4 regions of the Neptuniibacter sp. 2_MG-2023 genome follow, and region 1 is predicted to be linked to each of the others. Evidence: predicted binding sites of a transcription regulator. Region 1 holds the regulator's gene; each other region holds the start of a gene.
What was found. Region 1 encodes FNR, which switches genes on or off when oxygen is low (the NO sensors DNR and NnrR bind a similar motif). Its sites were predicted from a motif close to TTGATNTANATCAA; they were not measured.
Positions count from the first base shown of each region.

Region 2: a site for FNR is predicted at 2,054-2,067, ahead of ubiM (5-demethoxyubiquinol-8 5-hydroxylase UbiM). Genes of this name have one in related genera too.
Region 3: a site for FNR is predicted at 1,873-1,886, ahead of Q4486_RS01035 (bifunctional enoyl-CoA hydratase/phosphate acetyltransferase). Genes of this name have one in related genera too.
Region 4: a site for FNR is predicted at 1,733-1,746, ahead of Q4486_RS04625 (bacteriohemerythrin). Genes of this name have one in related genera too.

Region 1 covers NZ_JAUOQC010000002.1:149,625-152,791, forward strand. Annotated here, with positions in the region: gene Q4486_RS03220 (alpha/beta hydrolase) at 1-57, opposite strand, end outside; gene Q4486_RS03225 (adenine phosphoribosyltransferase) at 159-701, opposite strand; gene fnr (fumarate/nitrate reduction transcriptional regulator Fnr) at 862-1,656, opposite strand; gene hemN (oxygen-independent coproporphyrinogen III oxidase) at 1,729-3,117, opposite strand.
Region 2 covers NZ_JAUOQC010000007.1:168,555-171,721, forward strand. Annotated here, with positions in the region: gene Q4486_RS09060 (PQQ-dependent dehydrogenase, methanol/ethanol family) at 1-442, opposite strand, end outside; gene ubiM (5-demethoxyubiquinol-8 5-hydroxylase UbiM) at 678-1,997, opposite strand; gene Q4486_RS09070 (bifunctional 2-polyprenyl-6-hydroxyphenol methylase/3-demethylubiquinol 3-O-methyltransferase UbiG) at 2,128-2,760, shown strand; gene Q4486_RS09075 (response regulator) at 2,857-3,167, shown strand, end outside.
Region 3 covers NZ_JAUOQC010000001.1:220,351-223,517, reverse strand. Annotated here, with positions in the region: gene Q4486_RS01040 (acetate/propionate family kinase) at 1-814, opposite strand, end outside; gene Q4486_RS01035 (bifunctional enoyl-CoA hydratase/phosphate acetyltransferase) at 817-1,752, opposite strand; gene Q4486_RS01030 (DUF2333 family protein) at 2,512-3,167, shown strand, end outside.
Region 4 covers NZ_JAUOQC010000003.1:161,417-164,583, forward strand. Annotated here, with positions in the region: gene Q4486_RS04615 (NADPH-dependent FMN reductase) at 1-392, opposite strand, end outside; gene Q4486_RS04620 (hypothetical protein) at 687-1,445, shown strand; gene Q4486_RS04625 (bacteriohemerythrin) at 1,806-2,213, shown strand; gene Q4486_RS04630 (DUF2750 domain-containing protein) at 2,641-3,036, opposite strand.

The sequences.
Region 1 (3,167 bases):
GTTGCTGGAGTTAAGAAGGCTGCTAGCAAGGAATAGGGCGATAATAATACGGAGCATAGAAATACCTAAACGGCTTGTTCGTCAATTAAGTTATAATGATATTCTTAAAAGAAATATGCAAGCCGTTTCAGTATTCTATTAGAGGTCACTTGTAGTGTTTAAAGGCCTTCGTAGGCTAGAAGCGTATGTACTGGGACACCTGCATCTTGGATTTTACTGGAACCTTGAAGATCAGGTAGGTCAATGAGTGCAGCGGCTTCTGATACTGATGCTCCCAATTTTTTGATAATGCTGCAGGCCGCAAGTATTGTTCCGCCTGTAGCGATTAAATCGTCAAAAACTAAAACTTTGTCTCCAGAAGTAACTGCATCAACCTGCATTTCAACGGTCGCTGTGCCATATTCCAGCTTATATTCTTGTTCGATTGTTTGGCCTGGAAGCTTCCCTTTTTTACGGACGAGAACTAAGGGAATATTTAGATGGTAGGAGATAATAGAGCCGATCAAAAAGCCTCTGGCATCAATGCAGGCGATATGAGTAATATCACTATCAACATAACGCTGAATAAAAGCGTCAGAGATCATGCGCAATGCTTTCGGGTCTTTAAATAGGGGGGTTATGTCACGGAACTGTACGCCAGGTTCAGGCCAGTCAGGGATGGTTCGAATAACTGACTTCACATAACATTCGTCGTATGACATTAAAAACTCCTTGGAAACTGCTTGTTGATTTGGCTCAATGCATTTTAGGGGAGATAAAGGTCTAATGAACCCGTTGGGTTACACATTGAGATGGCTACTTTTTGTGCGACTGACGAGCACCGGTAGTCAATATGCCGGTGCTCTTTTATTTTATCGATCTTTAGCAGTGGCCGTTTTTACCACATTGAGCACTTACTGGTTCAGTCGCATCACTTTCTATAATCTCTCCAGATAATCTGTAGAGTTGCTCTATATCTTCTATATGAACCTCTTTACCTTCAACGCGCAGTAAATTAGCTTTTTGGAAACGTGTGAAAATACGGCTGACAGTTTCTACGGCTAAGCCTAAGTAATTACCAATCTCATTACGTGACATGGATAGACGGAAGCTTGTTTCAGAATAGCCTCTTGCTTTAAAGCGTTGCGATATTTTCACCAAGAATGTTGCTACACGCTCTTCTGCATTTTTCTTTGATAAAAGAAGCATCATCTGTTGCTCTTCGCGAATCTCTTTACTCATAGTGCGTAAAAGCTGGCGGCGTAGTTCCGGAAGCTGCCCCGACAGATCGTCGAGACGCTCAAATGGAATTTCACAAACGGTTGTAGTTTCTAGTACTTTTGCTGAGACAGGGTATTCGTTGCAATCAAATCCGCTCATGCCAACAAGTTCACCTGGAAAATAGAATCCAGTGATCTGTTCTTCACCTTCATTTGTGATGGTGTAGGTTTTAACGGTCCCTGCTCGAATCGCATACACGTCAGTGAACTCGGAACCTTGGTTAAATAGGTGCTCCCCTTTTTTTAATGGTCGGCTTTTATCGATAATCCTATCTAACCGTTCCATCTCTGTCATATTAAGCGAAACGGGGAGACATAATGAGCTAAGACTACAAGTGTTACAGCTAACCTGCTGCAAACTGCGCAGCTTCCCTTCGTTTGTCTTGTTATCACTCATAATACATTCCTGTTGTCGTTATAATCGAGTGGCTACATTTTGATTATGTAATATTTCTGTAAATACGGAAAGTTAAATAATCCGTGAGAATCGCTGTGAGCTAAGGTCTTTTGGTATATAAGCATCAAAAGCCATGCATATTCTGCGAATTAGTAACCGACCGGCGGGTGATACGGTAATGCGTTTTGTGTCCATTTGAATAAGACCATCGGTGGTAAAAGCGCTTAGCTCTTGCTGGGCATCGGCAAAGTACTGATCGAATTGGATACCGAAGCGCTGCTCTATTGGTGCTTTTTCTAATTCGAAATGGCAAATAAGATGAGTGATGACATGGCGTCGGATAATGTCATCTTGGGTTAAGCTTACGCCGCGTTTAATTGCATGTTTTTCGCTTTCTACTGTATCTGTATAAGCTTGCATCTCATGCTGGTTTTGATAGTACACAGAACCAATTTGACTAATGGCAGATACCCCCATGGCAACTAAGTCACATTCAGAATGTGTTGTGTAGCCTTGGAAATTTCTGTGTAGTTTTCCCGTGTTTTGCGCAATAGCTAATTCATCATCAGGTTTAGCAAAGTGGTCCATGCCTATATAGACATAACCGGCATTGAGTAGTTTACTGATAGTTGATTCTAGAATAGCAAGTTTCGTCTCTGGGCTAGGTAGTGTTGATTCATCGATGTGACGCTGTGGCCTAAAACGATCTGGCAGGTGAGCATAATTAAATACAGAGAGTCTATCTGGGTTCATCTCAATAACGGTATCTAATGTCTCGTTAAAGCCATCAAATGTTTGATAGGGCAAGCCATAAATAAGATCAAGGTTAAGTGAGCGGAAGCCTTGGCGGCGAGCTTCTTCTAAAATGGCAGAAGTTTGTTCAACCGATTGCACACGGTTAACAGCTTCTTGCACTTTAGGGTCTATATCTTGTAAACCTAAGCTAATGCGATTAAAACCGATCTCTCTTAATACTTGGATTGTTTCTTCAGTGGCTTCTCTTGGATCTATCTCAATAGAGTAATCGCCGGAGTCATCATCTAGTAGATTAAAATTAGCCCGCATCTGCTGCATTAACTCTCTCATCTGCTCATGGCTAATGAAAGTAGGCGTACCGCCGCCCCAGTGAAGCTGAGTGACCTGACGGTCATTACTATACCATTTGGAAAGCTGAGCCATCTCTTTATACAGGGTATCCAAATAGGGCTGTGCTTTCTTACGATTTCGTGTAATGACCTTATTGCAGGCACAGTAGTAGCAGACGTGTGCGCAAAATGGGATGTGCACATAAAGAGAGAGTGGCGCATTTAAGTCGGCAGAGTTCTGTCCTGTTGTCACTAAATCCGAGGAAGATAGTTCAGGATCGAACTGAACGGCTGTTGGGTAAGATGTATAGCGTGGACCTGAAAGGTCGTATCGCTTGATTAGATCTAAGTCCCATTTTATCAGGTTGCTATCCACGAATGTTTCCCTCGTTATCTCGACTGCTGCCATCACTGACAGTAAATAAT
Region 2 (3,167 bases), on a different contig from region 1:
TAACTGAACCACAGCAAAGCTTTGAACCTAGGTCACCAGGCAGTGCGCGTTGATATTTCCAAAGGATGTCGCCTGTTGTTCCGTCAAGGCCAAAGGCTAGGTTCTGGCTGGAGGTAACGTAGAGTCGACCATTGACGGCCATAACTTGGCTGTCTTGTGCGCCAATTACACCAAACGAAAGGTTCCATTTAGGCACTAAATCGCTGACATTTTCTTTGTTTATCTGTGTTAAGGGAGAATACCGTGTTCCTTCGTAGTCTCGACCGTAATGTAGCCAGTTGTTTGGATCTTTATCTGCATTAAGCAGCATATCGTCCGTAACAAAGTTATTAAGATGCTTTCCTTCTAAGACACTGACGCCAAGTGCGTAGGTGTTGATAGATAGGCTTAAGCCTAATAGAGCCGTGCAGACGACTGCACCTGCTATTTTTTTATGCATCATATTTGCTCTCACTTATGTATTTTTAATTTTTATCGTATACGTGCGCGATTATGAGAGAGCATTATTTGTGCCATTAAAAAATAGGATGAATTTGATCTATTTCTATGCTTTTTGCATGTTGGTTGAAACTGTTTGTGTCATTGTGCGACATTATGTTTTATTTGAATTTCAGTTATCGAGTGGTTACCAATTTTATTGAGGATAAGATCGTAGGATTTTATCTCAGAGCGAAACTTTAGTTAGAACTAAAGAACGCAGACGGATTAAATTTGTTCAATATCTTCTTTTCTAAGTTCTGTTTTACCTTATTTATAGGTAGGGAAGCTGGTTGGGGCGGTAGGTGATTTTTTAATACCTGTAGTGGGTTTGCTTTATCTAATTCTTTTTCAGTCAGAGATTGGGTAATAAGCTGCTTTATCGGGGTAATATTATTTGCCAAACGAAGGGTCGCTTTACGTGCTATTTTTGCTGCCAAAGTGTCGTTTGTGAATAGGCCTACCACTAAGTTTGTACCGTGGTAGAGGATACGAGTAGTGCGCATCATCTCTGATTCGTAGTTGGCTAAAAGTGTTTTGCTAGCAATCTCTTCACCATCGGCAACTGCTTGTGCTATTAATTGAGTTAAGGTTGCTTGTCCTTTAAGTCCAAGATTAAAACCGTGAGCTGTGACGGGGTGCATACCTACAGCGGCATCACCGATTAAGGCGAAGCGACGTCCTACAAATTGATTAGCGTGTACAGCGACTAATGGATAGATATGACGTATACCGGTCAGTTTCATCTCCCCAAGTAAGCCAGTTAGCTGGTGTTCTATCGTCTGGTTAAAGTCAGTTTCTTTCATTTCAGCATAGTGCTGTGCTTCACGGCTATTAACAGTAACTACAATGGATGAGCGGTTCCCGTTCATGGGTAGAATTGCGGTTGTACGACCATAATGAAAGCATTCAAATGCAGTTTGCTGGTGTGACTTTTCATGTTCCATTCGGCAGACGATTGCGCTTCTTGAAAAGTCCTTCATGGTTGCAGATAACCCCATTTTACGACGCATCTCAGAAAAACGCGTATCCGCAGCAATAATTAGCTTAGCTTTTAATTTCTTGCCATTGCTGAGAATTGCTGTGCCGTTGTATTCATCTGTTGTCACTGTTTCCACAAGGGTTTCAGTTAAAACGTCTATCTGAGGATGAGATATGAGTTCTGCGTAGTAAGCTTTACGAATCTGGTGGTTGGGGACTAGGTAGCCTAAGGCTTCTAAATCTTGAGTATAGTTATCAAAATTTAAGCTGTAACTTGATTCACCATCAAACACTTTGGCTGCTTTGATAGGTGAGATCGATTCAGCGGGTAGTCTTTGCCATGAGCCACAGGCTTTCATTATCTCTACGGATTGATGGGTGAGTGCTATTTCTCGGCCATCTTCGGGAGGTTCTGCCAGTGTTGTTTCTGATGATCGTTCTACGATAGCGATATTAAGCGGCAGGTCTGCTAAGGAACGAGCAAAACTCAGCCCTGCAGGGCCGGCACCAATTATTAAGACATCGTAGATTTCACTCACAACAACCACCTCTTAGTTGAAAAAAGCTACTTTACTCCGTCATTTAGTTTTAAGCTTGGATGTAAATCAAATAAAACGGCCTCAATCTCGGTTCGAATATTTAGTAAAAGATATAAATTGGAAGGTAGGTATGACAAAGAAACACACCGATGATGCAGTTGAAGAGATTGAACGTATCACTTTAGGTCATTATGAAACGAATGCAGAAGCGTTTTGGCAGGGAACACGTGATCATGATGTTAGTCAAAATATTGAGGCTTTTTTAAAAGCGCTTCCGCAGCGTGAAGGATTAGACCTTTTGGACTTAGGCTGTGGACCCGGTCGCGATCTTCAGTATTTTAAAGGGCTTGGTCATAGAGCAGTTGGTTTAGATGGTAGTCAGACTTTTTGTAAGATGGCGCAGGAGCATAGTGGTTGCGATGTTTTGAATCAAAGTTTTGCTGAGTTGGATTTAGGCGAGCAATGTTTTGATGGTATTTACGCAAATGCTTCCCTGTTTCATGTGCCTAGTCAGTTATTACCGAGTGTTTTAAATGCATGCCATCGAGCGCTTAGAGAGGGTGGTATTTTGTTTAGTTCTAATCCTCGAGGGAATGATGAGGGTTGGAATGGGCAGCGTTATGGCCATTATATGGAGTTTGATGTGAGTCAACGTTTCTGGAGTGACGCTGGGTTTGAGGTGCTACATCATTATTACCGCCCAGAGGGAATGCCGCGCCAACAGCAACCCTGGTTGGCTATAGTGAGTGCAAAGAGAAATTGAGTCGATCTGTTTTTTAATTTGTGGTTTATAATTAAAGCGTTATAAAAGTGTATAGCTCCTAATATAAGGGGTTGTTGAAAACTGAGCGGTGTTGAGATGCGTAAAATTATCATTCTTGATGATGAAAAGATGATGCTCAAAAGCTTGGAGCGTCGTATTAAGTCAGAAAACTTGGACTATGAACCGCACTGTTTTAGTTCGATTAAAGCGGCTTTGGCCGAATTGGAAAAAGGTGATTGTTATGCTTTTATCACCGATGTGAAAATGCCTCTTTTGACTGGTGATCAGGTGGTTAATTACATCAGTCATAAATTTCCAGAGCAACCCTGTATCGTGATCACTGGGCAGGCAGAAAGGCGTGAAATTAAACATATTCTTGATGCTGGGAATGTTAAAGAGGTTATCTG
Region 3 (3,167 bases), on a different contig from region 1:
TTTGCTTGTAGATCAGTGTTTCTAATTGGTCGGCATCCATCTGATGTTGGCGTTGGAGGTAAAGTAGAACGCCGGGATCTATATTTCCGCAACGACTACCCATAGGTAAGCCATCAACAGCGGTAAAGCCCATAGATGAGGCGATTGATACGCCATTTTTAATAGCGCACATACTGGCCCCTGCACCTAAATGACAGACAACTGTATTCAGTGATGGACTTTGTAGTTGAGTGAGTTGGCGCTGAATAAATTCGTAAGATAAACCATGAAAGCCATAACGCCGAACGCCTTCGTCTGTGTATTGTCGAGGCAGGGCGTAGTTTTTTTCTAAGTTGCTTTGCTTGCTGTGAAACATTGTATCGAAGCAGGCAATTTGAGGTAGTGTGGGCTCGAGTGCCTGACAGGCTTCGATTAAGCGAAGATTGTAGGGCTGATGCAAAGGGGCTAGAGGGATAAATTTCTCTAACTGAGCCTTAACTTCGCTGGTCACTATACAAGGTTCACTAAATATCTCTCCACCATGTACAACCCGATGACCTATGGCAACTAGGCTACTCTCAGGTAGATGCTGGCTTAGCCAGTTTAAAATAGTTTGTAAACACGCCTGGTGGCGCTCTTCCTTAGGTACTGATTGGTAATCAGGCGTGCTTTGCTCAAGTGTCGCGCCGCTGGCATCTTTAACTTTAAATCGTGGGGTATTTAAAATATTCCCTAACTTAAAGCCATACAATAATGTAAGTGCACCGTTTCTTAATTCAAATAGGGCGCATTTCAGGCTTGAGGAGCCGCCATTAACGGTCAAAATAGTCTGCATAATTATGAATTCTTGTGGTGAACCATATGGGACGCAAGGGCGCAAGAAGCTAAACGTGCCAATGTTTTATCTGCTCTGCTAGTCAGAATGATCGGTACTTTTGCCCCTAAAGCTATACCAGCTGATTTTGCATTGGCTAGATAAATCAATTGTTTAGCTATCATGTTGGCCGCTTCTAAGTCGGGAGCTAGAAGAATATCTGCATCGCCAGAAACTTCCGATACTATATGTTTATCAATGGCGGCTTGCCGTGAAATTGCATTGTCAAAGGCAAGAGGACCATCGAGTAAGCCACCTGTAATCTGTCCACGATCAGACATTTTACAAAGTGCTGCAGCATCAATCGTGCTTTGAATATTAGGTTTAACTTTTTCTACCGCTGACAAAATGGCTACTTTAGGTATATCAACACCTAAAGCATGGCAGAAATCGATAGCGTTTTGAGTGATGTCTGCTTTGCAATAGAGGTCTGGAACTATATTGATGGCAGCATCAGTAATAATGAGTGGCTTGTGGTAGTTGGGAATATCAAAGACAAAGACATGGCTTAAACGTCGTTCAGTGCGAATCCCTTTAATCTTATGTACTACGGCACGTAATAGCTCTGATGTACCTAAGTGGCCTTTCATTAAGGCTTCAGATTCACCACGCTTTACTAGCTCGCAAGCGATCTCAGCGGAGGCATGGCTATGTTCTGTGTTAATCAGCTCAAAATCGTTTATGTTTAGATTCTGTTCTTCCGCAACAGCCCTAATTTTATCTTCTGGGCCAACTAATGTCGGGATAATTAAATTATGTTCCGCGGCCTCAACAGCACCGATAAGGCTGTTACTGTCAACAGGATGAGCAACAACCGTGCGAATTGGGCGTGCTTTTTCAGCTTGTTTTATAAAAAACTCTAACTGATCATGCAGTGGCGGTTTTTCTTGAATAACCATTGAGACCTCGGGATTTTTTATCAAAAAGTAACATGCCAATACTTATTCTAAAGCGACGTATTAACAAAAGAATATCTTTAGTCTATTGCTTAATTATGACGCACTGCAACATTTTTTCTAATGATGTATGTCATTTTTAGTTAAGAGTTTGAAAATATTAATATTTAAAACTTAGAAGGAGGTTTTATTATTACTTGATATCTTGCTTAAGACTTAATTTTGGGGTGAATTTAAAATAATATGTACTTGTTTTGTACAGATCTATTCTGCAAGGTTGTATCCAATTTAACGCTATTTTCGCCTCCTTTTTTACGGATAATTAGGCATGCTGCAAAGGGTTTTCCGTGGCTGTTAGTTCCACCATTAAGACTTTTTATTAAACGATTTAGAAGGTTTATCTGTGGAGTGCTTAGGGTGGCAATAATCGCAGATGCTAAATCTCTATAGCTAGGGTTACATTGCGACGTTTTTATGGCTCCTCTTATGATTTATGGTACTTGATCTGTGTTTTGTAGGGCCTATTTTATTTAGTTTTATAGGTAGTAGTGATAAAGAATAGGTAATATTTAGTGTGGAAAGATTTTTTATTAGGTTATGTTGATATATCTTTGTTAAGGCAAGAACTTAATGTGCGCATCTAAAGTTATGGGCTGTTAGAATAGAGCTTTCTTGTACGTTAAAACGCAAAATATGTGCGTTATAGCGAGTTTGATCAGGTTGTCAGATTGTAATAGCCGCTTTATGGGTTGAGGAACTTTCATGGGATTATTGATTGATTGGTTTTTGGATTTTTGGGATAACATGCCGGGCGGTAAAATAAGTCGCGCATTCTTTGCAGCGATTTTGTTGACGATTGTTGTTTCTATACCTTTAGGCGTTTATTGGAGTATTACCCCAAGTGCGTTTGATCCTATATCTGAAGCGGAGATTGATGCTGATGAGCGAGGTCTAGAGATTACCACTGGGTACACTACGGTTTTTACCCTACAGCGTTTGGTTGATACATTGCTACATAAGCCGGGTGGATATATTAGTAATGATATAGCGCCTCCAGGTGTGTGGTTAGATAATATTAGTAACTGGGAGTACGGCGTATTAGTACAATCCCGTGATTTAGCTAGAGCGATGCGGAAAGATTTTAGTCGTTCTCAATCTCAATCTGTAGAGTATTTAGCACTGACAGTAGCTGAGCCGCAACTCAACTTTGATGCTAATAGCTGGCTGATCCCTTCGTCTGAATCGCAATATAAAGAGGGTTTAGACGCCTTGTTAAGTTATCAACTTGCTTTGGCAAGTACAGAGGAAACTGAAGCTCAGTTTTTTGCCCGAGCAGATAATCTTAATAACTGGCTGGGTGATGTACAAACGCGTTTGGGAAGTTTGTCTCAACGCTTGAGTGCCAGTGTAGGTCAGAA
Region 4 (3,167 bases), on a different contig from region 1:
GCACGCATACCACCCCACTGCCCCGCAGAATAGGTAACAATGGCACTCGGCTTGTAAGAGAATAGAGAGCTACCAAAATGGTTTAACATATCAGCCAACGCAGGACTCATCGAGTGATTATATTCAGGACTAACCATAATATAGCCATCAGCTGACTCTATCTTGTCTGCCAGCTCATTCAGTTCTGGGGGAACCGTGCGCTGAGAGTACGCAAAATGTGGTTTAAAAACAGGTCCCAAAGGATAATCTAAAGGATCAATCAGCTCCACTTCATGCTCGGTATAGTGACTCAATAAACATTCAATGCAAGCTTTTGAAACGCGCAAACCAAGACGAGCGGGGCTAGGTGGTGTGCTATCACGAACAGTGCCTAAAAAAACTAAAAACTTCATATTAAAACTCGATATAAGTTAGAAAAAGCCTGCGAGGAAACTAATGAAATAGAAAGCGATCTGGAACTCCTTTGCTCTTTTTGAGCGATTTCTTATACCTAAAAGCACAAAGCGTTCACTGCTTCATTCATCTATGCCAAAGATCGGTCTCTCTTTTATCTTTAGGTTGTAACTTATCACTCCCTTAAACTCAACAGTACCGAGCTAGCTCCTTATCGCCCACTAAATCTTAATTATCGGCTTATAAATTTTAGACTATACTTTGTATATACAAATTACAGTTAAGGTGATTTGATGGTTAATTATTACAAAGTTTTGCCGTTGATCTTACTGAGCGTCCTATCTCATAAACTATGGGCCGAAGAGCTAAAAGTGGGAAAAGTATGCCCTGTCACTTATCAAAAGGAACCGATTGGACGGCTTATTTTCTCTCAGCCTTGGTACCATAGCAGTCGCTCTGATGCCAAGTATATCCCTGGGGATAATGCTACGGGAATAGGGTTAGAGATCCATCTAAAAAACAACTTTAATGGTAAAACGGATGGCCTGAACTTAGCTGACTGTGATCGTTATCGCTTATTACAGATCCGAAAAACTAATGCTAGACTCCACCAAGGCGAGCGAGGTATACAGATTGATATCCCTAACGAAGCCGAAAACCCTTTCTATGATAATGCCCCGCTTGAACATGGTCATGGGCTGCATAAAACACCTAAAGATGATGCAGATAAACCTTGGCAGGGAAGATTCTTCCGCGATGCGTCCGTATCGATCTATGACACGCCTTACGTCTCTGACTCTTACGGTGTAGAAGGAGAAGATTTAGAGGTTAATTTTGAGACCTGCGCGATTTGTGAACGAGATCAGCATTACGACTTAGTGCTGTCATGTGGTACTTGGGGCTATAAACGTGAGTATATGGGAGGTATGACTGGCTGGGCAGAACCTGAATTTAAAGGAGTTCAATGCTCATCATCAGCGAGCCAACTATTTCAAACTACAATCAACAACTCTAATCGCGTTGAATACAGTTATTGGATTCATTGGCGCTAATCATTACTCAGGCAGCCAAACCACTTGATTGCGCCCTTTAGATTTAGCTTTATATAACGCTCTATCTAGCAACTTCCAAATGTTTACTTAACAGCGCTCTTTTAAAAAGCATCTGCTTGATACTAGCTTACCTCTGCGTAAGGTGCTGAAAAAACAGCATGAATAGACTAAGGTACTTTTCCATCATTTTAGACAACCCTAGAACTAATTCTTTTCTAATCAAAATATAGGGTTATTTGAAAGAAGCGAGTACAGCTCATAAATAAATGCATTATAAATATATGTTATTGACGGATATCAATTTTAAACTTTTGTTCTCCACATAAGATAGACACTCATGTTCTTTTGGAGCACAAGATAATGACGCATGCTGATACAAAGTTGATTCCTCAGGTCACAGTAGAGTTTATGAATAATGACCATGAGGAAGCAGTCGAAATACTAGATACCATACTCGCTGCTATAGAGAACAGTACTGTAGACGAGGTTACCTCACGGCTCGAAGCGTTCTTCGCTCATAACCAAGTCCACTTTTCCCGTGAAGAGGAACAGATGAGACGCGTTAATTTTCCCCCTTATTCTTGCCATAAAGGGGAGCATGACCGCGTTCTGTTTGAATTAGCTGAAGCAATAGAGCAGTGGAAAGAGAGAAACGACCGAGAGTATATTGCGCACTACCTTAACTGCACTTTGTGGAACTGGTTTATCAACCACATTAAAACAATGGATACAGTCACAGCCATGTTTATCAACCAGCACGCCCACTAAAAACACTTCACTCTAAAAGAAAGTGATCTCAGACTCATCTCGGCTTATGCATTCAGGTATAAGCCAAAACCTCCCCCTGTTTACTTGGTTTTAGTTTTATTTTTATAGTGTGTTCTAGCTTAGGACTCTATAAAAAACCACATAAGATAACGGTATAAACTTACATAAAAAACCATATTTAAAATATGTTTGCGCAGAACCCATTTAAGGAGAGGTTATGCTTATCTATATGGGAGCTATAAAAACGAGGAGGAAATAGACACCTAATCCATTAACGTTTGAGATAAATTAAAACATTGGAAAAAGCTAAAAGGATATAAAGGCTTAGATACTCGCGGTACCTAGTCAGATCTAAAGCTAACCTATAGAGAATAAGAGCTCTTATAAAAAAGAGCCCCAATCAAAGCGATTAACCACAATAACGGATTTAAGTACTCTGTTTCTGTTTACGCTTTTTAAGAGCCTTATCTAGCTCCAAAGGCGATACCACTAACCCATCTCGGCCCTCAGTCGGACAAACAACAACAGCAAACTCGTCATCCTCCAAACCGGGTGTCCAACGACTATGCCATTTAGCCAGAGAGATTGCCTCTGCTTTACAGGCCTCCCACTCGCCCGTAGCCCAAGCTTCAGCCAACTTTTTATATGGCCAAACAGGCACACAGTCTTCATCTTCTGTATTGAGCATTACGCTGCCATATTGATCGGTTAGAATCCAAATTTCATCTGATGAGACTGCTTCGCTAACAAAAAGAGCGTAGAGCTGCTCATCATTTAATTTTTCGATTGCAGCCAAATCATAGCTGTTATCTTGAGCTGACATAAACCTGTATCCGAACTTAGAAAAGGATAGGATAAAGCAATTTGATGATAGATTCTTGAACTATTAGCATTCGATTATCAGGCTTATGAAAAAACCACTTTTCTGCTATTCTTCAAGCCAGTTAACAATCT